One region of the Paenibacillus sp. FSL W8-0439 genome, then DNA from elsewhere that is predicted to be linked to it. Evidence: a T-box and tRNA genes for the amino acid it is inferred to sense, from the RefSeq annotation. Region 1 holds a T-box; the other holds one or more tRNA genes.
The links. A T-box is a leader RNA that pairs with one kind of tRNA and senses whether it is charged. The one in region 1 lies ahead of ileS (isoleucine--tRNA ligase), so its partner is inferred to be a tRNA-Ile.
Positions count from the first base shown of each region.

Region 2: it has a tRNA-Ile gene. The T-box ahead of ileS (isoleucine--tRNA ligase) is inferred to sense a tRNA for this amino acid. The anticodon was not compared.

Region 1 is NZ_JBBPAK010000001.1:3,764,210-3,778,970, reverse strand. It holds gene pgeF (peptidoglycan editing factor PgeF) at 1-202, shown strand, start outside; gene MKX36_RS16145 (YggS family pyridoxal phosphate-dependent enzyme) at 211-912, shown strand; gene MKX36_RS16140 (cell division protein SepF) at 903-1,355, shown strand; gene MKX36_RS16135 (YggT family protein) at 1,363-1,620, shown strand; gene MKX36_RS16130 (YlmH family RNA-binding protein) at 1,629-2,411, shown strand; gene MKX36_RS16125 (DivIVA domain-containing protein) at 2,584-3,093, shown strand; T-box leader at 3,264-3,542, shown strand; gene ileS (isoleucine--tRNA ligase) at 3,621-6,710, shown strand; gene MKX36_RS16115 (DUF5665 domain-containing protein) at 6,851-7,243, shown strand; gene MKX36_RS16110 (TraR/DksA C4-type zinc finger protein) at 7,264-7,998, opposite strand; gene lspA (signal peptidase II) at 8,233-8,724, shown strand; gene MKX36_RS16100 (RluA family pseudouridine synthase) at 8,726-9,697, shown strand; gene pyrR (bifunctional pyr operon transcriptional regulator/uracil phosphoribosyltransferase PyrR) at 10,208-10,768, shown strand; gene MKX36_RS16090 (aspartate carbamoyltransferase catalytic subunit) at 10,771-11,685, shown strand; gene MKX36_RS16085 (dihydroorotase) at 11,746-13,068, shown strand; gene carA (glutamine-hydrolyzing carbamoyl-phosphate synthase small subunit) at 13,130-14,266, shown strand; gene carB (carbamoyl-phosphate synthase large subunit) at 14,268-14,761, shown strand, end outside.
Region 2 is NZ_JBBPAK010000001.1:409,715-424,475, reverse strand. It holds gene MKX36_RS01875 (carbohydrate ABC transporter permease) at 1-212, opposite strand, end outside; gene MKX36_RS01870 (extracellular solute-binding protein) at 444-1,775, opposite strand; gene MKX36_RS01865 (hypothetical protein) at 2,070-2,228, shown strand; rRNA gene rrf (5S ribosomal RNA) at 2,405-2,521, opposite strand; rRNA gene MKX36_RS01855 (23S ribosomal RNA) at 2,672-5,598, opposite strand; rRNA gene MKX36_RS01850 (16S ribosomal RNA) at 6,002-7,555, opposite strand; gene MKX36_RS01845 (Crp/Fnr family transcriptional regulator) at 8,084-8,824, opposite strand; gene MKX36_RS01840 (GAF domain-containing protein) at 9,123-9,593, shown strand; gene MKX36_RS01835 (response regulator) at 9,715-10,368, shown strand; gene MKX36_RS01830 (PAS domain-containing sensor histidine kinase) at 10,361-11,464, shown strand; tRNA gene MKX36_RS01825 (tRNA-Gly) at 11,670-11,740, opposite strand; tRNA gene MKX36_RS01820 (tRNA-Pro) at 11,750-11,823, opposite strand; tRNA gene MKX36_RS01815 (tRNA-Arg) at 11,846-11,922, opposite strand; tRNA gene MKX36_RS01810 (tRNA-Cys) at 11,949-12,019, opposite strand; tRNA gene MKX36_RS01805 (tRNA-Gly) at 12,030-12,104, opposite strand; tRNA gene MKX36_RS01800 (tRNA-Leu) at 12,111-12,198, opposite strand; tRNA gene MKX36_RS01795 (tRNA-Lys) at 12,214-12,289, opposite strand; tRNA gene MKX36_RS01790 (tRNA-Gln) at 12,294-12,368, opposite strand; tRNA gene MKX36_RS01785 (tRNA-His) at 12,387-12,459, opposite strand; tRNA gene MKX36_RS01780 (tRNA-Tyr) at 12,479-12,564, opposite strand; tRNA gene MKX36_RS01775 (tRNA-Thr) at 12,569-12,644, opposite strand; tRNA gene MKX36_RS01770 (tRNA-Phe) at 12,670-12,742, opposite strand; tRNA gene MKX36_RS01765 (tRNA-Asp) at 12,794-12,870, opposite strand; tRNA gene MKX36_RS01760 (tRNA-Met) at 12,896-12,969, opposite strand; tRNA gene MKX36_RS01755 (tRNA-Val) at 12,999-13,074, opposite strand; tRNA gene MKX36_RS01750 (tRNA-Glu) at 13,082-13,153, opposite strand; tRNA gene MKX36_RS01745 (tRNA-Ser) at 13,185-13,276, opposite strand; tRNA gene MKX36_RS01740 (tRNA-Met) at 13,280-13,353, opposite strand; tRNA gene MKX36_RS01735 (tRNA-Asn) at 13,387-13,462, opposite strand; tRNA gene MKX36_RS01730 (tRNA-Ala) at 13,467-13,542, opposite strand; tRNA gene MKX36_RS01725 (tRNA-Ile) at 13,565-13,641, opposite strand; rRNA gene rrf (5S ribosomal RNA) at 13,678-13,794, opposite strand; rRNA gene MKX36_RS01715 (23S ribosomal RNA) at 13,946-14,761, opposite strand, start outside.

The DNA of each region.
Region 1 (14,761 bases):
TTTCCCCTTAACTGGTGGAAAAACACTACTCGACTTGAAACAATGCAATCGACACATTATGATGAAAGCAGGAATATTGCCGAGCCATATCGAATGTACTACCTTGTGCACGAGTAGCCGCAGCGATTTATTTTTTTCATATCGCAAGGAAGGCGGCGTTACAGGAAGAATGGCGAGTTGGATTGGTCTGGAAGAGAGGTGAGTCCTCCCGTGTCTTTGGAGGAACGAATTAAAGAAGTTAACGCCCGTATCGAAGCGGCATGTGCCCGTAGCGGACGTTCGCGTGATGAAGTAAATGTGATCGCTGTCACGAAATATGTTTCGGCGGCGGCAATGGCATCCGTATTGGATAACGACTTGGAGCATGTGGGCGAAAATCGCTGGCAGGATGCTGCGGATAAATGGAGCAAGTTGGGTGATCGGGGAACGTGGCATTTTATTGGTCATCTCCAAACGAATAAGGTTAAAGATGTAATTGGAAAATTTAAATTTATACATTCGCTTGATCGCTTATCGCTTGCTCAGGAATTGGACAAGAAGGCAGCCGCTTTGGGACTGCGAGTCAAAGCTTTTGTGCAAGTCAATATTTCTGGGGAAATTTCAAAATACGGCTTATCCTCCGAGGCAGTTGCCCCTTTCCTAGAACAAATTCGCGAGTTGGAACATGTGGATGTAATCGGCCTGATGACCATGGCTCCTCATGAGGAAAACCCAGAACATACTCGACCTGTGTTTCGGGGATTACGTGAACTGCGTGATCGGTTAAATGGACAAGCTTTGACTAGAGAACCTATCGTTCACTTGTCTATGGGGATGTCCAATGATTTTGAAGTGGCGGTTGAAGAAGGAGCGACTTGGTTGCGGCTTGGTTCCGTACTGGTCGGACGAGAGGAGGATTTTCAGTGGGCGTAATGAATAAGTTCATGAACTTTCTGGGCCTTCAGGAAGAAGAGGAAGTTATAGAGCGAGAGGTTATGAATACGCCGGAAGATCAAGAAATTGAAACCCCAAGCTTTGATAAACGTAAGAACCAGAAGGGCACGAATGTTGTCAGCATCCATTCACAAAAAAATGTGAAAGTTGTTCTCTATGAGCCGCGTTCTTACGATGAAGCACAGGAAATCGCCGACCATATCCGTTCCCACCGCACCGTCGTGGTTAACTTGCAACGAATTCGCAAGGATCAGGCGCTACGCATCATTGATTTTTTGAGTGGAACTGTGTATGCACTGAGTGGCGGCATTTCGAAGGTCGGTAACAATATTTTTCTGTGCACACCGGATACGGTTGAAATTCAAGGCTCCATTACGGAGATACTGGCTGACACTGAACAAGAACTTAACAGAATGAGGTGAGCTTTTCTTGATCGAGGTAATTTACTGGCTATTTCAGATTTATTCGTACATGATCATTGCATATGTCCTGCTGTCATGGCTTCCTAATGCCAGAGAGAGTGTGATCGGTGATTTACTTGCCAGGTTTGTGGAGCCATATTTGTCTCCTTTCCGCAGGTTTATACCGCCAATCTTCGGGATGATTGATATTTCACCTATCGTAGCGTTGATTGCTCTGCGTTTTGCATCGTACGGTTTGATTTCTTTAATCGGCAATTTCGTCTAGGAGGATTTATGCGGACTGAGATTTATGAGCATTTTCACCCGGATGAACGGGATTATGTGGATCGTGCTTCCGAATGGATCAGTCATGCGGGAGCTTATCATGAGCAGAAGCTGACTGATTTTTTGGATCCGCGGCAACAGTACATATTGGAGACACTTGCTTCGAAGGAAGACAAGGTCACGATTAGGGTAGATGGCGGATACATGGCTTCGGAACGAAAGCGGGCGCTGATTGCGCCCGATTATTCGTATTTGGACGATGAGGAAATGGGAATTCAGGTCCTTTCCATCACTTCTGATGATCATAAAATCAATACCCTTGAGCACGGTGATTATCTAGGTGCCATTTTGGGGCTTGGAATCAAGCGTGGCAAAATCGGCGACATTCACGTGCTGGATGATGGGTGTCATGTATTGGTGGCGTCAGAGATCGGAGATTTTATGACCATGCATTTGCAGCAGGTACATCGTGTTCATGTATGGACAGAACTGTTGCCAGTAGCAAGTCTCCGAACGAAGGAAGTCGCATTAGAGGCGATGGATCTGACGGTGGCTTCTTTGCGCCTGGACGGGATTGCTAGTGACGTCTACAAATTGAGCCGCAGTAAAATATTAACACCGATTCGAGCGGGACGATGTCGGGTAAACTGGAAGGTGGAGGAGAATCCATCGACTTCACTTAAAGTTGGAGATGTTATTTCCATGCAGGGATTTGGGCGTTTTAAAGTGCTTGAAACAGACGGGATGACAAAAAAGGGTAGATTCCGTGTCAAAATTGGTAAGTTTGTATAGCTGAAGGCAGGATTCATGAGATTTCTGTCGAAAGAATTAACCTATAGCGTTGAACTGGAACGATTTTGCTCTGTACAGTATTCACAAAACGGGGTATGATGACCGATAGATGATATTGAGCGTCGTGACGCGGAAAATGAATTTTTTGTCAATCTTATAGGAGGTGGACGGCATGCCATTAACGCCATTGGATATACATAATAAGGAATTTGCCCGCCGGCTTCGCGGTTATGACGAGGATCAGGTTAATGAATTTTTGGATCAGGTGATCAAGGACTACGAGGGCGTTATCCGTGAAAATAAAGAATTGAGCACCCAGTTGTTGAACGTACAGGAGAAGCTCGATCATTTCGCGACGATTGAGGATACACTGAGTAAGACAATTATTGTCGCGCAGGAAGCAGCTGATGAAGTTCGCAACAACGCCAAGAAAGAATCTCAACTGATCGTGAAGGAAGCGGAAAAAAATGCGGATCGTATTGTGAACGAAGCATTGTCCAAATCCCGTAAAATCGCGTTGGAGGTTGAAGAGCTGAAGAAACAGGCTTCAATTTACCGAGCACGGTTTCGTACATTGGTGGAAGCGCAGCTCGACTTGTTAAGCCAAGATGGCTGGGAAGCACTTGAAAACCGGGAACGCGAAGTGCTGGAGCGCGAGCGTGAAATGAAAGAAATTTACTAATTTTGATTTCTGACAAGCTTTTATTAGGTCTTGTTAGGGTTGACTTTTATCTTTAAACAGGCTATAACTGTAAATACTATACTGAATTCAACGATTATCCGTCTATTGGTTGATGGTTGTTATTCATGGCAATGATGTTGCTGATTTAAGATTTCGATGAATTTAACATGTTTAATTCGTTGATGGGAACGAGTACGTCATGATTTGTCCCTCAGAGAGTTGGCCTACCGGTGCAAGCCAACGTTCAGAACATGACTGAAGATCCTCCCGGAGAAGTGAGCTGAAGCGCTTAAACTTGGGGCGTGTGTAAGCGATCACCGTTTGCCATGCGTTATAATGGCGCCCTGCTGAAGTAGAGTAGGGCTCAGAGAGTCGTGACAAGATCGTCTTTTTAGATTGGTCTATTTACGGAATCAGGGTGGTAACGCGAGCACAGTCTCGTCCCTTTTACAGGGATGGGGCTTTTTTTGTTGCTTTTTTAAGTGCGCTAGAACAATCAATGATGAGCAGAGAGGAAGTATAACGTTATGAACAGAGTGGATGTTAAAGAAAAAGCACGGTCACGTGACCTACGCATCCTGAGCAAATGGAAACAGGAGGACACATTCCGTAAATCCATTACCAATCGTGAAGGAAAGCCCAATTTTGTGTTTTATGAGGGCCCACCAACAGCTAACGGCAAACCACACATCGGTCATGTGCTGGGTCGCGTAATTAAGGATTTCGTCGGCCGCTATCAGACTATGAAGGGATATCGTGTCGTACGAAAGGCGGGTTGGGATACGCATGGCCTGCCGGTGGAACTGGGTGTGCAAAAGCAACTGGGGATCTCCCACAAACCTGAAATTGAAGAATATGGTGTTGAGAAATTTATTAAAAAATGTAAAGCGAGCGTGTTTGAATACGAGCAGCAATGGCGCGATTTAACCGAAGCGATCGGATACTGGACAGACCTTGATCACCCGTACATTACCTTGGACAATAACTATATCGAGAGCGTATGGAACATTTTGGCGACGATTCATGAGAAAGACCTGCTGTATCGTGGTCATCGTGTGAGTCCGTATTGCCCGGATTGTCAGACGACGCTAAGTTCCCATGAAGTAGCACAGGGCTACAAAGATGTAAAGGATCTGAGTGCCACGGCCAAATTCAAGCTGCATAGCAGTGGTGAATATGTACTGGCCTGGACGACAACACCTTGGACCTTGCCGAGCCACGTGGCGCTCGCTGTCAACCCTGAGCTGGAATACGCACGTGTGAAGCAAGAAGATGGTGTATACATCGTTGCTAAAAATCTGGTTGAGACCGTAATTAAAGGTGATCATGAAGTGATTGGCACACTATCGGGTTCTGAACTGGTAGGCCAAACCTATACCCCGCCATTTACTTATTTTCAGGTGGAAAAGGGTAACCAAATTCTGGGTGCGAAGTTCGTAACAGACTCCAGCGGTACAGGTATCGTTCATATGGCTCCGGCACATGGTGAGGATGACTATCGCGTATGTCGTGAAAATGGTGTTGGGTTTATCAACGTAGTGGATCTTCAAGGTAACTATGTAGCTGAAATCACTGATTTTGCAGGCCGTTTTGTGAAAGATTGCGATGTAGATATTGTGAAAATGCTATCCGAAAAAGGTTTGCTGTACAGCAAGGAAAAATACGAGCATAGCTATCCGTTCTGCTGGCGCTGCGATACTCCATTACTGTACTATGCTATGGACAGCTGGTTTATCAAAACAACTGCGATCAAGGATCAACTGATTGCCAACAACAGCGAAGTTGAATGGTACCCAGGTCATGTACGCGAAGGACGCTTTGGCAAGTTTTTGGAGGAACTGGTGGACTGGAACATCAGTCGTGATCGCTATTGGGGTACACCGCTTAATATCTGGGTTTGTGAGGAAACTGGAGAACAGTTCGCACCCCACAGTATTGCTGAGTTGAGAGAACGTGCGATTGGGGACGTGCCGGCGGATATCGAGCTACACAAACCATATGTAGATGATATCAAGGTTCGTAGCCAATGCGGTAAATACGAAATGACTCGCACACCGGAAGTCATCGACGTATGGTTCGATAGCGGTTCTATGCCGTTTGCACAGCATCATTATCCTTTTGAGAATAATGAAACGTTCGAGCAGCAATTTCCAGCAGATATGATCTGTGAAGGGATTGACCAGACTCGTGGCTGGTTCTATAGCTTGCTTGCGGTTTCGACTATGCTGACTGGCAAAGCTCCTTACAAAGCTGTCATGGCAACAGGCCATGTACTGGATGAGCAGGGTCAGAAAATGTCCAAATCGAAGGGCAATGTTATCGATCCGTGGGAAGTAATTGACGAGTACGGTACAGACGCTTTCCGCTGGGCATTGCTCTCCGATAGCGCACCATGGAATAGCAAACGTTTTTCCAAAGGCATCGTAGGCGAAGCTAAATCGAAGCTGGTAGATACGCTTGTCAATACACACGCATTTCTGACCTTGTATGCAGATATTGACGGATTTGATCCGGCACAGCATCCGTTCAAGCCATCGGCACACAAATTGGATCGCTGGATTTTGTCCCGTCTGAACAGCTTAATTTTGGTTGTGGACAAAGCATTGTCTGTCAATGACTTCCTGAACTCTGCCAAAGCGATTGAGTCGTTTGTGGATGAACTGAGTAACTGGTATATCCGTCGTTCACGTGATCGATTCTGGGGTAACGGGCTTACAGAAGATAAGCTGGATGCGTACCGCACACTGACGGAGGTGCTGTTAACGACGGCGAAGCTGCTTGCACCGTTCACACCGCTGCTTGCTGAGGATATTTACCTCAACCTGAGCAATGGGGAAAGTGTTCATCTGGATGACTATCCGTCTGCCAATGAATCCTTAATTGATCTGGAACTGGAGCGAGATATGGAAACGGCACGTCGTGTCGTTGAATTAGCACGTAATGTCCGTAACGAAACGGGTTTGAAAACACGTCAACCGTTGTCTGAGTTGATTCTGTCTATGGATCAGGATTTTGACCTGGGTGGCTATGAGGAAATCATCAAAGATGAGATCAATGTGAAGCATATTCATGTTGAGACGGACGATAGCGGATTTGTAGATTTTACATTGAAGCTGAATTTGAAAGTGGCAGGCAAGAAATACGGCAAAAATGTCGGATTCCTACAAAATCTTTTCAAGGGAATGTCTGCTGAAGAAACTCGTTCTGTTGTAGAAAAAGGGGTACTGAACGTGGCTTCTCCAGAAGGAGAAGAGTTGCAAGTTACAGCTGAGGAATTGCTGGTGGAGAAAAAAGCGAAAGAAGGCTTCGCTTCTGCTTCTGGCTATGGCTTAACGGTAGCGTTGAACACAGACATTACACCGGAGCTTGAGCAAGAGGGCTGGGTACGTGAAGTGGTTCGTGCGGTACAAGACTACCGCAAAAAGCTGGATCTGCCGATTGAAAAGTATGTAGCATTGACATTGGATGTAGACAACGATTTGCGTCAGGCGATCGAAAGCTTCGACTCTGTGTTGCGTGAGAACGTATTGGTAACCACGGTGACATTTGGTCAAGCCGAACCAGCGGAACATGTAGAAGTGAATGGCAAAACGATCGGCGTTCATATTGGAGAATAATTACAAGCCCCCTGTCCCATAATACAATAACAGGCAGCATATAAAAACGAGCCTAAGCATCGGAAACGGGTTTCCTCCGTTACGTGCTTCGGCTCGTTTGCTGCTTTCGGGGCAGCCATGGGAAAAGGGGGATTGTGCATATGACAGCACGGTCAAGGCGCAGACTGGGAAGGAGTCTCCGAGGGATGAACGGAGAAGGGGCCGCCATAGCCTCAGATAAGGGAATAGCAGGTGACCAGGCAGAGAAACTAAGTCGTGTGGAAAAGCTGGTGCAAGCTGTATCAGAGCAGATGGAACGAACACGTATTGCAGATTACGCTTTGCTGCTGAATAAGCCTTGGCGATTACTTTGGCTAAATCTAATATCAGGTGTTTCCCGTGGAATCGGCATTGCGCTAGGGTTTACTTTTTTTGCCGCTACCATAATTTATGTGCTGCAAGTGCTCGGAGCGTTGAATTTGCCGATTATCGGTGATTATATCGCTGATATTGTACGGATCGTACAGCGACAATTAGAGCTAACTACCTACTAGGTGTTTCACTTTAAAGCTTCTTACGATTCGTCCTCGTGCAAATCTGGCTCCAGCAGACCTTCACCCTCGCCATCTTCTATATAACGCTGATAAATAGAACTGCGGACAATGGATACATTTCTGCCATAAATGTCAGTAGCGACAAAGCTTTCATATGGCTCTACGAAGCCCATATTATCATCGCCAGCTTCAATTTCCATATCATCATAGCGGTGGATTTCACCACTTTCCGCCATGGCCGGGGTGTTAGAGGTTCCCCAATTTTCAACGATCTGCCAAGCATCTTCACCGTCAAAGCCGTTTTGTTCTTCACGCTCATCCAGGCTTGTTCTACCGAACGCGGGAGCGAGAAATTCTTCCTCCACCGGACGGTTGTTGGATACTTCTGTTTCAGGACTGTATTCTTTGCAATAAATGGTATAGGGAACAGCCAACAGGCGTTCATAGGGGATGGGTTTGCCGCTGGCGGCGCAAATGCCATAGGTTCCCTTATCCATAGCCATCAAGGCTGATTTGATACGTTCCAATTGAAACTCGTCATGCTCCAGTAAGGAAATATCTTTGGCTCGCTCATAGGTTTCGGTAGCTAGATCGCCTGGATGGTTATCGATGGGAGAAAGCTCACCGGTTTGGTCGCGTTGAGAATCGCCGAGTCCATAATGGTCGTTGTTTTGCAAACGATGCTCAATTTCCTTTTTGCGTTCCAGCAGTTCGTTACGCAAGCCCTGCAATTGTTGCTCCGTCAATGGGGACATGGAATCCTCTCCTTGTTCTAGATTTACATGCATGCAATGTGTCAGGTATGCTCCTTGTAGTGTGCACCGGGAAGACCTCTTTTACATAGGAAATTCTAATCAAATGTGATTGAGTTCATTCCATTTAAGGACTATGCTCGATAGCCTGCAGGACTCGTGGACGATCTGAGAAGGCTTATGCTACAATAAATGGGTTCGACAACGGATATAAGCGGATCGGAGTGACGAAGGACTGTGATTTATTTTGGTATTGCGCTAATTATTTTTTTGATTGATCAGGGTGTCAAATATTTGGTGGCTACGCGGATGGAATTGTACGAGCAAATACCAGTCATCGGCAATTTCTTTTTAATCACCTCTCATCGTAATCGCGGAGCCGCTTTTGGGATTTTGGAAGGGCAACGCTGGCTTTTTATCGTGATTACAATTGTAGTTGTGATCGGTATCGTATGGTACCTGAGAAAAACGGTCAGAGCTGGGCAAAAACTACTTCCTGTTGCGCTAAGTTTGGTGCTTGGGGGAGCGGTTGGTAATTTTTTGGATCGAGCTATTTCTGGAGAAGTAGTTGATTTTGCACAGTTCAATTTTGGAAGCTACACATTCCCGATTTTTAATGTGGCAGACTCGGCAATTGTCGTCGGTGTTGCACTGATTATTTTGGATACATTGCTGGAATCGCGTCGGGAAAAAGGGAATGGCAATGATAGCGTTGAAGGGAAGTCATAGCATGAACGAAGTGAATGAAAACGGCGAAGCCATAGGTCTGTCTTATGAGGACGAACTGGAGGGTGAATCTCTGGAATGGACAGCGGATTCAGGGGATGTCAAAACACGTATAGACAAATACATCGCCGAAGAAATGAAGGAAGTGTCTCGTTCCCAGATCCAGCTGTGGATCGGGAATGGCCGCGTACTGGTGAACGGTGCGGCGGTCAAAGCGAACTACAAGCTGGCTGAAGAAGATCATATCGTACTATCAGTACCTGAACCAGAAAGTGTAGATATTTTGCCGGAAAATATTCCGCTAGATGTCGTATACGAGGATTCGGACGTTATTGTCATTAACAAGCAACGTGGTCTAGTTGTGCATCCTGCACCAGGACACTCCTCGGGAACACTGGTCAACGCACTGATGTACCACTGCCATGACCTTTCCGGCATTAACGGGGAATTACGTCCCGGTATTGTTCACCGTATTGATAAGGATACATCAGGACTGCTGATGGCAGCTAAAAATGATCAGGCCCACGCATCACTTGCAGCACAGCTGAAGGATCATAGCGTGACTCGGAAATATATAGCATTGGTCCACGGTCATTTGAGTCACGATCAGGGAACCGTAGATGCTCCGATTGGTCGTGATTCAGGTGACCGTAAATTGTTCACGGTTACGGAACGCAACAGCAAGCATGCAGTTACCCATTTTCTCGTCATTGAACGGTTAGGTGATTATACCCTGCTTGAACTTCAATTGGAGACAGGACGGACACACCAAATTCGTGTTCACATGAAATTCATTGGACATCCATTGGTTGGCGACCCTATGTATGGACGCAGTAAAGGGGTTCGTATGGATGGCCAAGCGCTGCATGCAGCGGTTCTGGGATTTAAGCATCCAACTACTGGAGAGTACTTAGAATTTAGCAGACCGATCCCTCCTGATATGGAGGACGTATTAACGTCCTTGCGTAGTCGCTAAAATAATGATGATTTGCTCTGCTTTCCTATTCAAAAACTTGAATAAATTATTAAGTATAACCGCCTAAATGGCGGTTTTTTTTATTGTCTGAATAGGAATGGGTAAAAACAACTATGGATAATTATACAATTAGGATGTATAATTATTAAAGTGCTTCCGGTGGTTCCGGTTGAACGGGTGTTGACACGAGATTTTCAATCTGTCATACTTCTTGTAGTTGCGATGGACTTTGTCCGAGAGATGGTTAACCATCTCACACTATGAGAAACAGGACAAAGGAAATCCTGAATAGCACCTTTAAATCAGTCCCGTGAGGCTGGCAAGGTAACGTGAATGGATCACTGATCAGTGCATCCGCTGCGGCGGTATGTCTTCAGTGTGTCCGACAGATCGGAGAACAGTGGAAGACTGTTCATACGAGACTCCTTGCCAAACTTGGGCAAGGAGTCTTTTTTGTATCCGAACACGGGACCAGGTCTGAAGGGAACATCACCTGAGGAGGCTGGAAGCATGAGTATTGAAACACATGTACTGATGGATGAAATTGCGATTCGTCGGGCATTAACGCGGATTGCACATGAAATTTTGGAGAAAAACAAGGGTATTGACGATTGCGTACTCGTAGGTATTCGAACACGCGGAGTTCATCTGGCGCAGCGCTTGGCTGAAAAAATTGCTGAAATTGAAGGCGCACCAATTCCATGGGGAGAGCTAGATGTCACAGCCTACCGGGATGACCGGAGCAGCGTTGCCGAGGCTAAAGGAAATGGAAAAGAGCTTTTGATGAATCCCGCTGACGTATCGGTTCATGATAAGAAAGTCATTCTCTTTGACGATGTGCTGTACACAGGCCGTACTATTCGCGCGGCGATGGATGCATTGATGGACTGCGGACGACCGCAAATGATCCAGCTGGCTGTGCTAGCAGATCGCGGACACCGTGAGCTTCCGATTCGTCCGGATTACATCGGCAAGAACATCCCGACCTCCAAATCTGAGGAAATCGTAGTTGCACTTCAGGAGACGGACGGTAAGGACGAAGTGACGATCATTCAGAACCGGGGGGAATAGGTATGATCACAACAGCCAGTCAACTTAGAGAACGTAGCCTGCTCGGATTAAAAGAACTTAGCCGAAATGAAATTGAGTCGATTCTGGATCGTGCTCAGTATTGGGAATCACAGCCGCAAAAACTGATTCCAGTCCTACAGTCACGCTTCGCGGCCAACATGTTTTTTGAAAATAGTACACGCACACGCTTTTCTTTTGAAATGGCGGAGAAGCGGCTCGGCGCTCAGGTTTTGAACTTTTCCGCTGCGGCTTCCAGTGTGGAAAAAGGAGAGTCCATTTACGATACTGTGCGTACGCTTGAATCCATGGGCATTGATGCTGGAGTCATTCGCTTAAAGCCAGCAGGAGTGCTGCAAGAGCTTGCTGAGAAGGTCAGTGTTCCGCTGGTTAATGCGGGAGACGGCAACAATGAGCATCCAACGCAGGCTTTGCTGGACCTCTACACCATGCGCAAAACTTTCGGTGAGCTTAAAGGCTTGAGAGTATCCATCATAGGAGACATTTTGCACAGCCGTGTAGCTCGCTCGAATCTGTGGGCCTTGCAAAAATTCGGAGCCGAGGTTAGCTTCTGTGCACCAGACAATATGCAGGCATCTGATCTTGCAACGTACGCGCCTTATGTGCCGATGCAAGAAGCATTGCAGGGAGACGTAGTCATGATGCTGCGGGTCCAGCTGGAACGGCATGCCGAAGGAATGTTGCGCTCAGCGGATGAGTACCGAGAGCAGTACGGTTTGACAGAAGAAAGAGCAGCAAGCCTTAAGTCCGGAACAATTATCATGCACCCGGCTCCAGTGAATCGAAACGTGGAGATCGACAGTGCAGTTGTGGAAAGCGAGCAATCGCGAATTTTTCCGCAAATGGCCAACGGGGTTCCGATCCGCATGGCGGTTATGGAACGGGCAATGAAGCTGTAGAAGCTGTCAGCAGGATCGTAGGAAAAAGTTGCAAAAAACCTGAGCGGAGGAATATTTCAGATGAAACAATTAATTATGAATGCAAGCGTATTGAACGAGCAGGGCGAGGCTGAATTGAAATCCATCCTAATTGCCGACGGAAAAATTTTAGCTATCGCCAATGCGGATGCCGGAGTTAGCCTACTTGTGGAAGAAGGGGCATCTGGGGAAGAGCTCGAAGTCGAAAAAATCGACGCCCAGGGAAAACTGGTCATCCCCGGTCTAATCGACATGCATGTGCATCTGAGAGAACCTGGCTTTGAATATAAAGAAACCATTGAAACAGGTAGCCGCGCTGCGGTGAAAGGTGGATTTACCACGATTGCCTGCATGCCGAACACACGTCCGGTTACTGACAATGTAGACACGGTTCAGCTGGTGCTGAAAAAGGGGCAAGAGGCTGGGCTGGCCAAGGTACTTCCTTACGCAGCCATCACGAAAAACGAACTGGGACGAGAACTGACGGATTTTGAAGCGCTCAAAGCAGCAGGTGCAATCGGCTTTACTGATGACGGAGTCGGAGTGCAGAGTGCGCAAATGATGAAAGATGCCATGTCACGAGCCAAAGCGCTGGATATGCCAGTCATTGCACATTGTGAAGATAACACACTTGTTGTAGGAGCAGCGGTGACGGACGGTGAATTTGCCAAGCGTCACGGACTTAAAGGTATCCCCAATGAATCCGAGGCGATCCATGTTGGGCGTGACATCCTGCTATCCGAGGCAACCGGGGCACATTATCATGTATGCCATGTCAGCACAGAGCAATCGGTGCGGTTGATTCGCCATGCAAAATCTTTTGGCATCAAAGTCACTGCTGAGGTATGCCCGCATCACTTGGTACTGTCCGATGAGGACATTCCTGGGCTGGATGCCAACTGGAAAATGAATCCTCCACTACGTTCCCCGCGTGATGTACAGGCATGCATCGAGGGGCTGGAGGACGGAACGATTGATATCATCGTAACTGACCATGCAGCACACAGTGAGGAAGAGAAGGCAAAAGGGTTGGAGCTGGCGCCATTTGGAATCGTCGGATTTGAAACGGCCTTTCCACTGCTGTACACCAAATTCGTAGCTACCGGGAAATGGACGCTGGACTTTCTGGTGCGCCGTATGACGACTGACCCAGCGCGTGTCTTCCGCCTTGATACAGGACGTCTGGAAGAGGGAGCACCCGCTGACCTGACCATGATTGATCTGGAGCAGGAGCAGGCAGTTGATCCACAAACGTTTGCCAGCAAAGGACGCAACACTCCTTTTACAGGCTGGAAGCTCAAAGGCTGGCCGGTAAAAACTTGGGTAGACGGCAAACTGGTATGGTCTGCTGACGAAGCAAAATAATACACAACTACTTAAAAAATAGAACCTTATAGCAGGAAACAAAATAGAGGAGTGAGACGGGATGCAGGCAAGATTGTTACTTCAGGACGGCACGCTGTTTACAGGCACATCATTTGGTGCAGAAGGTGAAAAAACAGGCGAGGTCGTTTTCAACACAGGGATTACAGGCTATCAAGAGGTGCTGACGGATCCCTCTTATTGCGGACAAATCGTAACCATGACTTACCCGCTGATTGGTAATTATGGAATTACTCGTGATGATTTTGAATCGGTACGGCCTTATGTTCATGGCTTTGCTGTTCGACATTACGAGCCGGCGCCAAGTAACTGGCGTGCTCAATACAGCGTGGGCGATTTGCTGAAGGAATATGGCATCATTGGCATTAGCGACATCGACACCCGCATGCTCACCCGGATTATTCGCCATCACGGCACAATGAAGGGCATTTTGACGACTGGTTCCCAGCCGGTGGAAGAACTAAAAGAAATGATGTCCGATATGACCATAGAAGAACTGCGCAATCAGGTTCCTTTGACTTCTACACCTCATCCGTACAGCAGCCCTGGCAACGGAGAACGGATTGTATTGATTGACTATGGTGCCAAGAGCGGCATCCTGCGCGAACTGAATAAACGGGACTGCGATGTGGTTGTCGTTCCGCATGATACGACGGCCGAAGAAATTCGTCGCTTAGATCCAGACGGTATACAGCTGTCCAACGGTCCTGGAGATCCGAAAGACGTACCACATGCTGTCCGTACGGTGGCTGAACTGCTAGGAGAATACCCTATTTTCGGGATTTGCTTGGGACACCAGTTGTTTGCCTTAGCTTCGGGAGCAGATACGGAAAAGCTGAAATTTGGACATCGCGGTGGTAACCATCCGGTGAAAGAACTGGAGAGCGGCCGTTGCTTCATTACATCACAAAATCACGGGTACACAGTGAATGAGGATTCGATCCAAGGAACTGAGCTTGAAGTGACGCATATTAATAACAACGATAAAACGATCGAGGGTCTTAAACATACTAAATATCCTGCGTTTTCGGTGCAATATCACCCAGAGGCTGCACCTGGCCCTTACGACAATGGCTACCTGTTTGACCGCTTTCTGGATATGATTCGTGAACACAAAAGAAATCAACCAAAGCAACCGCGTCAGGCTGCTATCGCCGCCGCAGTGAGAGGAGAGCGCTAATATGCCGAAAAATACAGAACTTAAAAAAATACTCGTGATCGGTTCCGGTCCTATCGTTATTGGTCAGGCAGCAGAATTCGATTACGCTGGTACACAAGCTTGTCAAGCGCTCAAAGAAGAAGGCGTCGAGGTAGTACTGATTAACAGTAACCCGGCAACCATCATGACAGACACCAATATGGCAGACAAAGTATATATCGAGCCGATTACACTGGATTTTGTAACACAGATTATCCGTCAGGAGCGTCCAGATGGTCTACTTCCTACACTGGGAGGACAGACAGGTCTGAATATGGCAGTGGAACTGGCTCGCGCAGGGGTGTTGGAGCGCGAAAACGTTAAGCTGCTGGGAACTCAACTGAATTCAATTGAAAAAGCCGAAGACCGGGACTTGTTCCGCGACCTGATGCGTGAGTTGGAACAGCCCGTGCCGGAGAGTGTAATTGTAACGACATTGGAAGAATCGCTGGAATTTGCTAACGAAATCGGTTATCC
Region 2 (14,761 bases), 3.4 Mb from region 1:
CGCTTCACGGACGGCCAGAACACTGGATCGGCTGTAAAAATTCGTTTGAAATTAGCCAGCCCCACAAACTTCGCCTCTGCAATTCCGTTCCAATCCAGCAACCCGCAATACACAGATACCAGAATCGGAACAAATACCATACAGGTATACAGCAACAGGCAGGGCAGCACGAAAACGGCAATCGTGCGTGCCGGCACCTTCAGTACATTCATGCTCTAATCTCCTTTGTGTTGATTCGAAGCATCTTTCTGGGAATGCTCAGCCATATGTGATTCCGAATCAGGGAAGGGAACTTTCGCTCCCTCCCCTCAAGTCTGCTACTCCAGGATTTCGCAAAATTCGATTCCAGTCGCTCCAAAGTGCAATATCTAGACGAACTAGGCCATTTCGATCTATACATTCTTCATTGGAAGCCACCTATTGGATGTTTGCAAAATTCTCAATTATTTATTTGCTTCAAAAGTGTTCTGATGTTCCTTCGCAACTTGCGCAGAGTCTTCTTGTTGTACAAACAGGTTTTGAATGCTACTTAGATGCGCCTGTGCAATAGCCGGATTCATCGTATTATCAAAAGCAAGGTCCCCTCCTTTTACATTTTTGAACAGCTCATTGAGACTAATGGCTAACTCGGAATAACCCGCTTCCTTCAGATCACCTTTCATTTTCTGACCGCTGCCAATTGCATTCTTCAGATCAAACTGAATCTTGGGCATCTCTGTAATAAAATAGTGCAGAAAGTCCTTCGTCTCCTGTAAATGTTCACTATTCGCAGATACCGCAAACGCGCTACCCGGCGCAATGACATACTCATTCACATTCCCTTTGCCATTCACCGTAGGGAATTGAAACGCTCCGACCTTACCCGCTACCGGGGAGGCATCAATAGAACCTGTTTCCCAGGTGCCCATAATATACATTGCAGCTTTCCCTGTTTTAAAAATATTACCGCCTGCATTATAGTCAATAGATGTAGCTCCATCAGGGAAAGCCCCGGCCTGCACCAATTCCTGAAATGCATCCACAGCTTCCACAAAAGCCGGGTCATTAAACGTCTTTTTGCCATCCAGCACATCATTGAGGAAATTTGGTCCTTCATTTGTACGCAACAGAATATTCATAAAAAGGAGGGAACCGGTCCATGAATCCTTTTCCCCAATAGCAATTGGAGTAATTCCCTTTGCCTTCAGTGTCTTCACCGTTGTTATCAGCTCATCAAAGGTGGTCGGCAACTTTTGAATTCCCGCCTGCTCGAACAATTCTTTATTGTAAAAGACCACTTCTATATTGTTACCATCTGGAAAAGCGTAAAGCTTATCATCGAAGCTATAGTAGTTAAGAAGGCCATCCTGAAACGTATCTTTTAACCCCTCTTTATCAGCTACATCATTTAATGGTGCCAGTAGCCCGGCATCTACGAATGGCTTCATCTGTGCAGCCGGATTTACAATCGTAATATCCGGTACTTCCTTCGCTGCTGCTTGTGTTTTCAGCTTGAGCTTTTGCTGATCTGTATTTAGCGAATCCAATTCAATTTTGACATGAGGATGATTCTGCTCGTATTGACTTACAATCTGCTTTATCATTTTGTATGAAGGGGTGCTCGGATCAGGATTGATGTTTTGAAAGGTAATCGTCACATCCTTCGTTACATTGCCTCCACCCTTTTCCCCTGAATTTCCCGGACTTGCGCTCTGTCCGTTATTACAAGCTGCCAGCGTCAATGCCAAGGCGCCCGCCGCCACAACGGCAAACGCTTTCATTTTTACTCTGCTCATGTTCCTTTTCCTCCTCTGGTTGAAGCATTGCGCAATTTATCCTCCTAGTCGGTGGACACTCAATGCCCGCTTGTTCTTTTCATTATGTTACATAGAAAAGACGTGAACAATGCGTGAACTTAAGGAGAAGGGTTTGTTTTTTTAAGCCCTCATTTGCGTGCTTCAAAATTCATTCATATCATAACTTGCAATTTATCTAGAAGACAGGCATAATATGAATAAGATCTTTATTTGATAATGATTATCATTATTAAATGATAAATACACATAGACTTTAAAGGAGGCAGGACCGCAGTGAAAGAAGCTTTTAGTAAAACCTCCCTGCATATCGATGATTATTTGGATCTTCTCAATCTTGCCGTACAAGTCGGAGATACAAAGTGGCAAAAGGAAATTACCCGTAAACTTCAAGCCTTAAGTGTCCTCCAGACAGAAGAGGTTGAAATAGATTAACATCGCACAATGCTGGATCTCAGTTGAAACAGCACGTCAAGCAGCCCTATACAAGGAACAACCAGAATATATTAGTGCTTTTAACCAAAGGCATGGCATGAGCCTTTCATGTGGACGATAAATAAATCGGTTATACAAAAAGAGCACAACCATTAAGGCTGTGCTCTTTTTTCTGTGCTTGGCAACGTCCTACTCTCCCAGGACCCTGCGGTCCAAGTACCATCGGCGCTGGAGGGCTTAACGGTCGTGTTCGGGATGGGTACGTGTGGAACCCCTCCGCTATCGCCACCAAACATGAATTTGCCTCGCAAATTCTTCCGTAAGGTTATTCGCTTCAGCACAGATCGTGTGAATGAATAGCTATACGCTTGTCGTATGTACTTCTACATACCTTCAAGGTTACACCCTGAAAACTGGATCCGAAACTTCATTGCGTCTTATCTTAGGATAAGCCCTCGACCGATTAGTATTGGTCAGCTCCATGCATTACTGCACTTCCACCCCCAACCTATCTACCTCGTCGTCTTCAAGGGGTCTTACATACTGGGAAATCTCATCTTGAGGGGGGCTTCACGCTTAGATGCTTTCAGCGCTTATCCCTTCCGTACATAGCTACCCAGCGGTGCTCCTGGCGGAACAACTGGTACACCAGCGGTACGTCCATCCCGGTCCTCTCGTACTAAGGACAGCTCCTCTCAAATTTCCTACGCCCACGACAGATAGGGACCGAACTGTCTCACGACGTTCTGAACCCAGCTCGCGTACCGCTTTAATGGGCGAACAGCCCAACCCTTGGGACCTACTTCAGCCCCAGGATGCGATGAGCCGACATCGAGGTGCCAAACCTCCCCGTCGATGTGGACTCTTGGGGGAGATAAGCCTGTTATCCCCAGGGTAGCTTTTATCCGTTGAGCGATGGCCCTTCCATGCGGTACCACCGGATCACTAAGCCCGACTTTCGTCCCTGCTCGACTTGTAGGTCTCGCAGTCAAGCTCCCTTCTGCCTTTGCACTCTTCGAATGATTTCCAACCATTCTGAGGGAACCTTGGGGCGCCTCCGTTACTCTTTAGGAGGCGACCGCCCCAGTCAAACTGCCCACCTGACACTGTCCTCGTACCGGATCACGGTACCAAGTTAGAACCTAGATACGATCAGGGTGGTATCCCAAGGATGCCTCCCCTCAAGCTGGCGCTCAAGGTTCAACGGCTCCCACCTATCCTGTACAGATCGTACCCAAATTCAATATCAAGCTGCAGTAAAGCTCCATGGGGTCTTTCCGTCTTGTCGCGGGTAACCTGCATCTTCACAGGTATTAAAATTTCACCGGATCTCTCGTTGAGACAGCGCCCAAGTCGTTACGCCATTCGTGCGGGTCAGAATTTACCTGACAAGGAATTTCGCTACCTTAGGACCGTTATAGTTACGGCCGCCGTTTACTGGGGCTTCGGTTCATAGCTTCGCCCGAAGGCTTACCACTCCCCTTAACCTTCCAGCACCGGGCAGGCGTCAGCCCGTATACTTCGCCTTGCGGCTTCGCACAGACCTGTGTTTTTGCTAAACAGTCGCTTGGGCCTTTTCACTGCGGCCCCCTCGGGCTATTCACCCTACCGAGGCACCCCTTCTCCCGAAGTTACGGGGTCATTTTGCCGAGTTCCTTAACGAGAGTTCTTCCGCGCGCCTTAGAATTCTCTTCTCGCCTACCTGTGTCGGTTTGCGGTACGGGCACCTTCTCCTGGCTAGAGGCTTTTCTTGGCAGTCTGAGATCATGACCTTCGCTACTATAATTTTCGCTCCCCATCACAGCCCAGCCTTCACGATGTGCGGATTTGCCTACACATCAGCCTCACTGCTTAGACGGACATCCATCAGTCCGCGTCACTACCCTACTGCGTCACCCCATCGCTCATAACGGATTACGGTGGTACAGGAATTTCGACCTGTTGTCCTTCGACTACGCCTATCGGCCTCGCCTTAGGTCCCGACTTACCCTGAGCGGACGAACCTTCCTCAGGAACCCTTAGGCTTTCGGCGGATCTGATTCTCACAGATCTTTTCGTTACTCATACCGGCATTCTCACTTGAATGCAGTCCAGCGCTCCTTCCGGTACACCTTCAACCCGCATTCAACGCTCCCCTACCCCTGATGCAAAGCATCAAGCCATAGCTTCGGTGGTGTGTTTAGCCCCGTTACATTTTCGGCGCAGAGTCACTCGACCAGTGAGCTATTACGCACTCTTTCAATGGTGGCTGCTTCTAAGCCAACATCCTGGTTGTCTGTGCAACTCCACATCCTTTCCCACTTAACACACACTTGGGGACCTTAGCTGATGGTCTGGGCTGTTTCCCTTTCGACAATGGATCTTAGCACTCACTGTCTGACTCCCGGAACTAAATCTATGGCATTCGGAGTTTGACTGAGCTTGGTAACCCTTGCGGGCCCCGCACCCAATCAGTGCTCTACCTCCACGATTCTTCTTTCCGAGGCTAGCCCTAAAGCTATTTCGGGGAGAACCAGCTATCTCCGGGTTCGATTGGAATTTCTCCGCTACCCCCACCTCATCCCCGCATTTTTCAACATGCGTGGGTTCGGGCCTCCAGTGCGTGTTACCGCACCTTCACCCTGGACAGGGGTAGATCACCCGGTTTCGGGTCTACGTCCACGTACTCATTCGCCCTATTCAGACTCGCTTTCGCTGCGGCTTCAGCTCTTCACCTTAACCTTGCACGGGAACGTAACTCGCCGGTTCATTCTACAAAAGGCACGCCATCACCCATAGATCGGGCTCTGACTTCTTGTAAGCACACGGTTTCAGGATCTATTTCACTCCCCTTCCGGGGTGCTTTTCACCTTTCCCTCACGGTACTGCTTCACTATCGGTCGCCAGGGAGTATTTAGCCTTGGCAGATGGTCCTGCCGGATTCATACGGGGTTTCACGTGCCCCGCACTACTCGGGATCCGTCTCGGAGGGAACGGGTTTTGAACTACAGGGCTTTTACCTTCTCTGGCGGGCCTTTCCAGACCTCTTCATCTAACCGGTTCCTTTGTAACTCCATGTGAGACGTCCCACAACCCCAAGGAGCAAGCTCCTTGGTTTGGGCTAATCCGCGTTCGCTCGCCGCTACTGACGGAATCACTATTGTTTTCTCTTCCTCAGGGTACTTAGATGTTTCAGTTCCCCTGGTCTGCCTCTCACTCACCTATGAATTCAGTGAGTAGTGACTGTCGATGAAGACAGCCGGGTTTCCCCATTCGGACATCCCCGGATCAAAGCTTGCTTACAGCTCCCCGAGGCCTTATCGTTGTTCGCCACGTCCTTCGTCGGCTCCTGGCGCCTAGGCATCCTCCGTGTGCTCTTTGTAGCTTAACCTAGACTTTTCTTTTACAGAAAGAAAATGTCGATGTTCAATAAGAATGTGATTTTTGCCAAAGGCAAAATAACTTTCCTTATTTGCTACCTTTATTTCACTTGTTTACACAAGATCAGCTTAAAGGAATATTCTAAAACGCAATTTCGTTTCGGTATCCAGTTTTCAAGGTGCAATTCGCTTCGTCGAAGCGAAGCCCGATGAATATTTCGGTTCCACACGATGTGTGAATGAAACATTCGTCGAAGCTTGAGAGTTTGAACTCTCAAAACTGAGCAACGAGTGAGCAAGTCCAGGATATTCATTTCATTCACACGAATGTGATGAATCGAATTGAATATCCGGTTGCAGGTATATACACCTGCTGATTTGAATGTTTCCATCGCAGGAAACGATTCTCCATAGAAAGGAGGTGATCCAGCCGCACCTTCCGATACGGCTACCTTGTTACGACTTCACCCCAATCATCTACCCCACCTTCGGCGGCTGGCTCCTTGCGGTTACCTCACCGACTTCGGGTGTTGTAAACTCTCGTGGTGTGACGGGCGGTGTGTACAAGACCCGGGAACGTATTCACCGCGGCATGCTGATCCGCGATTACTAGCAATTCCGACTTCATGTAGGCGAGTTGCAGCCTACAATCCGAACTGAGACCGGCTTTTCTAGGATTGGCTCCACCTCGCGGCTTCGCTTCCCGTTGTACCGGCCATTGTAGTACGTGTGTAGCCCAGGTCATAAGGGGCATGATGATTTGACGTCATCCCCACCTTCCTCCGGTTTGTCACCGGCAGTCTGCTTAGAGTGCCCAGCTTGACCTGCTGGCAACTAAGCATAAGGGTTGCGCTCGTTGCGGGACTTAACCCAACATCTCACGACACGAGCTGACGACAACCATGCACCACCTGTCTCCTCTGTCCCGAAGGAAAGGCCTATCTCTAGACCGGTCAAAGGGATGTCAAGACCTGGTAAGGTTCTTCGCGTTGCTTCGAATTAAACCACATACTCCACTGCTTGTGCGGGTCCCCGTCAATTCCTTTGAGTTTCAGTCTTGCGACCGTACTCCCCAGGCGGAATGCTTAATGTGTTAACTTCGGCACCAAGGGTATCGAAACCCCTAACACCTAGCATTCATCGTTTACGGCGTGGACTACCAGGGTATCTAATCCTGTTTGCTCCCCACGCTTTCGCGCCTCAGCGTCAGTTACAGCCCAGAGAGTCGCCTTCGCCACTGGTGTTCCTCCACATCTCTACGCATTTCACCGCTACACGTGGAATTCCACTCTCCTCTTCTGCACTCAAGCTCCCCAGTTTCCAGTGCGACCCGAAGTTGAGCCTCGGGATTAAACACCAGACTTAAAGAGCCGCCTGCGCGCGCTTTACGCCCAATAATTCCGGACAACGCTTGCCCCCTACGTATTACCGCGGCTGCTGGCACGTAGTTAGCCGGGGCTTTCTTCTCAGGTACCGTCACCTCAAGAGCAGTTACTCTCTCAAGCGTTCTTCCCTGGCAACAGAGCTTTACGATCCGAAAACCTTCATCACTCACGCGGCGTTGCTCCGTCAGGCTTTCGCCCATTGCGGAAGATTCCCTACTGCTGCCTCCCGTAGGAGTCTGGGCCGTGTCTCAGTCCCAGTGTGGCCGATCACCCTCTCAGGTCGGCTACGCATCGTCGCCTTGGTAGGCCTTTACCCCACCAACTAGCTAATGCGCCGCAGGCCCATCCACAAGTGACAGATTGCTCCGCCTTTCCTCCTTCTCCCATGCAGGAAAAGGATGTATCGGGTATTAGCTACCGTTTCCGGTAGTTATCCCTGTCTTGTGGGCAGGTTGCCTACGTGTTACTCACCCGTCCGCCGCTAGGTTAATTAGAAGCAAGCTTCTAATTAACCCCGCTCGACTTGCATGTATTAGGCACGCCGCCAGCGTTCGTCCTGAGCCAGGATCAAACTCTCCATTAAAGACCAACTGAAGTTGGTTATAGAAAGAGCGATTAGCTCATTTTGAAACTGACGAGATAAAATATCTCTTTGTTTGATTTTGCGAACAAAATCAGTTTACTCACTCGTTGTTCAGTTTTCAAAGATCAAATTCTTTTTCGCTGCGTTTTTCAGCAGCTATAAGATCATATCATATTCATTTCAAAAACGCAAGGGTTATTTTCTTCTTCTTTTCAAAGATTATTTCACCCTGTTTATTCTCTTTTGAAACGGCTGTTTTGTTGTCAGCTAAAATAATATATCATTTTCAACCACAGAATACAACTTGTAATAAATGTAAATTGACCATTGCCTAAAACTCTTTTCGACTGCTAATCAACTATTTATCAACATGATTGCTATTTTAAAAACCACTATTATCGTTGGCTTGCCGCTAAATCCGTCGATTCTTTTTTAGATATCTATGATATTCGTTCCTTTTATTCGCTTGTTCTCAGAAGACTTTACAATTAGACGGAGTCTTTTAGCCCCGCCTAACAAGCTCATAATTTATAGTCTGCAAATCTCATGGGCACATTGACCATACGAAGGGCAACAGCACATAGCACGCAACACCTTGAGATCGTGAATGACGATTTTTCCGTCTCTCGTATCCAAGGTACCCTGCTCTTTCAGCGAGCTCAGCATCCGGTTCACACTCTCGCGCGTTGCTCCAATCATCTCACCCAGTTCGGAGTGACTTAACTTCATATTCAGTAAAATGCCATCCTTCACAGCTACGCCACATGTATTACTTGCACGGATTAACGTAGACGCTAGTGCCCCCGTTTTACCATACAACAGTAAGTCCCGAAACCGTGATTGCATAATTCGTTGCTTCATTGCCATCCACTGTATAAACTGAAGCGCCATTTCCCCATGCTTAGACAGGAGCGACTCCAGATCCTTAACAAGCACGACACCTAATTCACACACATCGGCTGTTTCTGCAGTGCAACTATACTCTTCCCCATCTATCCCACTAAACTCCCCGATTAAATCGCCTTGGTGCTGAATAGTCAGAATCAATTCTTTACCGTCTTCTGTCGACTTACGGAGTTTAACATGACCCGAATGTATATAATAAAGCTGCTCCGCATCATCACCCTCTCGGAAAAGCATAACGCCTGCCTTTACCTTCTTCCAGGACATGATATCTTTTAACAGTTCAAAATGCTCTTCCGTCAGAAAAAGCTGAATCCCCGTGCGCTGCGTTTCGTCCCTAAACCGTTCCATACAAGTGGCTTGCATATTAGCGTCCTCCTCGTGTTTACCTGATATCTTTATCATAATGTTTTAATTCCTGGGTTGTTATCGGGAGAACACCTGATTTTGCACCTCCCTACTCCCTGATTTGCAGTGATAAATATCACTTCCAGGATTATCTAACGCCCCATTTATCGGCCCACCTCTTATTGATTACCCAGTCTAATGAAAAGTCAGTGTTTCCTGCGCCTATAGATCAGGGGGTTCCCTGAATTACTTTTGTACCTGTCAGAATTACAATAAATTAGAGCTACAGTTGGTTAAGATAAAGGATGTGTCTTCTATGCTACAAATAACGGATGAAATGCGAAATGAACTGAACCAGTTGCGAGATCATGTTTATGGAGATCTCACCGCCCTTGCATTTATGTCTAAGTCAGGGGGTAAGTTGCATTGGTATTATGCCTCCGGCAGCCGAAACAATCGCTATCGCCTTATTTCTTTTAAAGTTGGGCATGGGATCGCCGGGATGGCTGTTCGTCTTGGACGTACTGTGACCGTTAGTGCTTTAATATCAGGCAGTATACGTTTACGTCAAGAATGTGCGCTTATGCTGGCCGAACAGTTACATTCTGCAGTAGCCATTCCCTTTTCCAGTACAGGAGACTTGCCAAACGGTGTGCTACTTGTCGGTAACCGTGAAGTGAGAACATTCACCGAATCTGATGTAGCCAAGGCCACTCAAGTCGCTCATCGCCTTGGCCAGCTATGTGCCCCCCTCTCACTCCATAGATTGATATTTGAAGAAAACTAAAATTATAAATATAAGTGAACATGAACAGCTCATCTAACTATCTCTGTTGATTGAAATCCCTAAAATTTGCTATGATTATGACAAAACGCACGGTTTTTTTACCGTTCGAGGGGATGACTAATTGATTCGTATACTAGTAGTGGATGATCATGTTGTCGTACGTTCTGGCCTCATGGCCCTATTGGACGGCAAAAACGGTATTAAGGTAGTAGGAGATGCAGCAGACGGGGATGAAGCAATCCGCAAAGCGGTGGAGCTACAACCTGATGTCGTGCTCATGGATTTTAGTATGCCACCTGGCAAAGATGGCCTCACGGCAACCACCGAATTAAAAAAACAGTTGCCGGATACAGAAGTGCTTATTTTAACGATGCATGATGATGAGGAATATCTGTTCCGAGCCATTCAAGCCGGAGCATCTGGATATATTTTAAAAAGTGCACCTCATGAGGAATTACTCGCTGCCATCCAGTCTGTGGCCGAAGGCAGTGCCTATCTATACCCCAATGCAACCAAACGCCTGATGAGTGAATATCTGGACAAAATCAAACAAGAGGGCATAGCCGGGCCGTATGAATCCCTGTCTGAGCGGGAAAAAGAGATCCTATCATGGGTAGCCAAAGGATATGCCAACAAGGAAATTGCCGAACACCTGGTGATTAGCGTCAAAACCGTAGAGTCCCACAAAAGCAACCTTATGGAGAAGCTTAACTTGAAAACACGGCCTGAGTTGGTCAAATTTGCACTGAAAAAGGGGTTGCTCCATTATGAATGAACCTTCTAACCCTTTACTGCAGCCCGCCTTTGGGGAGTCAACCGATAAACTACTGAATGATTTGGAAATTCATATACCAGATTCTCCTTTTCTCCATGTACTGCGTAGTTCTCTCCACCAGCTATCCAATCTAAAATTTGCTCTAGATACATCTTCCATCGTTGCTCTGACCGATCATCGAGGAATTATTCAGTACGTAAACGATAAGTTCTGTGAGATTTCACAATATAGTCGTGAAGAATTGATCGGGCAGGATCATCGTCTCATTAATTCGGGCTATCATACTCGAGCCTTCATGAAGAACCTGTGGACTACGATCCGTTCTGGTGAGGTATGGCAGGGAGAAATACGAAATCGTGCTAAAGATAACAGCTACTACTGGGTGAATACTACGATTGTTCCATTTATGGACGAGGAAGGTAAACCCTATCAGTACTTAGCGATCCGTAATGAAGTAACTAAATTAAAAAAAGTAGAGGCAGAGCTTCAGACCATGATGACGCAAGTCATGCAAATACAGGAGGAAGAGCGTAAACGTTTTTCAAGAGAGCTTCATGATGGGATTGGTCAAAGCCTGTTTTCACTTATTATTCAACTAGATAGCCAACTAGCTGAACAACCCAACGCTACTTTGGAAAATTTGCGTGCACAGGTAACCGATATCATTAAAGATGTTCGTGGCCTAGCGTGGGAACTTCGTCCCTCAGTTCTGGATGATTTGGGTGTCGTACCGGCCCTAAGAACTTATATTGAAAATTTCTGTTCGCATTACGGAATCGAAGTGCATTTTCAATGTACTTTACGTAAACGCCTTGATATCCGAAAAGAAATAGCAATCTATAGAATTGTACAGGAAGCACTGACGAATGTGGCTAAATACGCAGATGTAGCAGAAGCATACGTTGATGTAGAGGATCAAGACGAAATAATAAAAGTAACTATTCGGGATGAGGGTATGGGCTTCTGTGGAGAATCCAAAGGAGAGGGAGTTGGATTGTTCAGCATGGAAGAACGAGCTAGAGGAGTAGGCGGCTTCTTGAGCATGACCTCTGCTCCAAATCAGGGAACCTCCATACAGCTGACCATACCAGTGTAAAACCTGTGTACTAGATCAGTTATCGGTGTATACTCACTGCAGGAGCAGAAGGAATACACCGATAGCAAGGATTATCGATAGTCAACACTTTTATAGAATCTATGGAAGATAAACATACAAAAAAAGAGAGAGCTCTGTCCCCAGACAGGCTCTCTTTATTTATAAGGTGTCACCACTGAGGCAACAAGAATCCGCTATAGCAAAAAGCGGGTGATGGGAATCGAACCCACGCTACCAGCTTGGAAGGCTGGAGTTCTACCATTGAACTACACCCGCAAATCAGTATCGGGATGACACGATTTGAACATGCGACCCCCTGGTCCCAAACCAGGTGCTCTACCAAGCTGAGCTACATCCCGACATTATACATTTTTTAATAAATGGCGCGCCCTGAGAGATTCGAACTCCCGGCCTTTTGATTCGTAGTCAAACGCTCTATCCAGCTGAGCTAAGGGCGCATATTTAGTTCCATAATGAGCAGTCAAGGCGCCACCCAGATTTGAACTGGGGATGAAGCTTTTGCAGAGCTTTGCCTTACCACTTGGCTATGGCGCCGTATGGATAATGGAGCGGACGACGGGAATCGAACCCGCGACCCTCGCCTTGGCAAGGCGATGCTCTACCGCTGAGCCACGTCCGCAAAATATGGTGCGGTCGAGAGGACTCGAACCTCCACGGGGGGTTAGCCCACACGGACCTGAACCGTGCGCGTCTGCCAATTCCGCCACGACCGCAAAATAACTTATAAATGGTGAGCCATGAAGGACTCGAACCTTCGACACCCTGATTAAAAGTCAGGTGCTCTACCAACTGAGCTAATGGCTCTTAATGGCTGGGGATATAGGATTTGAACCTATGCATGACGGAGTCAAAGTCCGTTGCCTTACCGCTTGGCTAATCCCCATTAAATTAAGAATCAAAGGGCGGCCGATGGGGCTTGAACCCACGAATGCCGGAGTCACAGTCCGGTGCGTTAACCACTTCGCCACGACCGCCATATGATTATAAAAAGACTGGTGGAGGATGATGGATTCGAACCACCGAACCCGTAAGGGAGCAGATTTACAGTCTGATGCGTTTGGCCACTTCGCTAATCCTCCAAAATGGTGCCGGCGAGAGGACTTGAACCCCCAACCTACTGATTACAAGTCAGTTGCTCTACCAATTGAGCTACACCGGCAAATTGCCAATTCCCACTTGAAAGGTGGCTCGGGACGGAATCGAACCGCCGACACGAGGATTTTCAGTCCTCTGCTCTACCGACTGAGCTACCGAGCCATGTTTTATTTTACAATTATATCATATAGTTTACACTATATGTAGTTAAAATGGCGGAACTGACGGGATTCGAACCCGCGATCTCCTGCGTGACAGGCAGGCATGTTAGGCCTCTACACCACAGTTCCAGAGGCATTTCCAATAGGAAATTAATTGCGGGGGCAGGATTTGAACCTACGACCTTCGGGTTATGAGCCCGACGAGCTACCGAACTGCTCCACCCCGCGACATCAAAGGTATTTCTTAATACTATTAATGGTGGAGGCTGAGGGGATCGAACCCCCGACCCTCTGCTTGTAAGGCAGATGCTCTCCCAGCTGAGCTAAGCCTCCATAATTATGACCCGTAGGGGATTCGAACCCCTGTTACCTCCGTGAAAGGGAGGTGTCTTAACCCCTTGACCAACGGGCCTTGCAAAATGAATTCTGATTTAATAATTTTGTGGCGGAGAGAGAGGGATTCGAACCCTCGCACCACTTACGCAGTCTAACCCCTTAGCAGAGGGTCCCCTTATAGCCACTTGGGTATCTCTCCGAGTAGCGGCAGAGGGGATCGAACCCCCGACCTCACGGGTATGAACCGTACGCTCTAGCCAGCTGAGCTACGCCGCCACCTTATATATAAAATTCAGAAGTATTGAAATATGGCTCCCCGAACAGGACTCGAACCTGTGACAACTCGATTAACAGTCGAGTGCTCTACCAACTGAGCTATCAGGGAATATTGGTGGAGCCAAGGGGGATCGAACCCCTGACCTCCTGCGTGCAAGGCAGGCGCTCTCCCAGCTGAGCTATAGCCCCAAACTTTTAGTCAATCTAGAAATGGTGGGCCTTAGTGGACTCGAACCACCGACCTCACCCTTATCAGGGGTGCGCTCTAACCAGCTGAGCTAAAGGCCCTAATTCATTAAATTTTATCATCCTTTAAAGGATTTTGCTTGGCGGCGTCCTACTCTCCCAGGACCCTGCGGTCCAAGTACCATCGGCGCTGGAGGGCTTAACGGTCGTGTTCGGGATGGGTACGTGTGGAACCCCTCCGCTATCGCCACCAAACATGAATTTACACCGTAAATTCCTTCGTAAGATTATTCGGTTCATCACAGATTCTGTGAATGAATCACCATACGCTTGTTGTATGTACTTCTACATACTTTCAAGGTTACACCCTGAAAACTGGATCCGAAACTTCATTGCGTTTTATCTTTAGGATAAGCCCTCGACCGATTAGTATTGGTCAGCTCCATGCATTACTGCACTTCCACCCCCAACCTATCTACCTCGTCGTCTTCAAGGGGTCTTACATACTGGGAAATCTCATCTTGAGGGGGGCTTCACGCTTAGATGCTTTCAGCGCTTATCCCTTCCGTACATAGCTACCCAGCGGTGCTCCTGGCGGAACAACTGGTACACCAGCGGTACGTCCATCCCGGTCCTCTCGTACTAAGGACAGCTCCTCTCAAATTTCCTACGCCCACGACAGATAGGGACCGAACTGTCTCACGACGTTCTGAACCCAGCTCGCGTACCGCTTTAATGGGCGAACAGCCCAACCCTTGGGACCTACTTCAGCCCCAGGATGCGATGAGCCGACATCGAGGTGCCAAACCTCCCCGTCGATGTGGACTCTTGGGGGAGATAAGCCTGTTATCCCCAGGGTAGCTTTTATCCGTTGAGCGATGGCCCTTCCATGCGGTACCACCGGATCACTAAGCCCGACTTTCGTCCCTGCTCGACTTGTAGGTCTCGCAGTCAAGCTCCCTTCTGCCTTTGCACTCTTCGAATGATTTCCAACCATTCTGAGGGAACCTTGGGGCGCCTCCGTTACTCTTTAGGAGGCGACCGCCCCAGTCAAACTGCCCACCTGACACTGTCCTCGCACCGGATCACGGTACCAAGTTAGAACCTAGATACGATCAGGGTGGTATCCCAAGGATGCCTCCCTTCAAGCTGGCGCTCAAAGTTCTACGGCTCCCACCTATCCTGTACAGATCGTACCCAAATTCAATATCAAGCTGCAGTA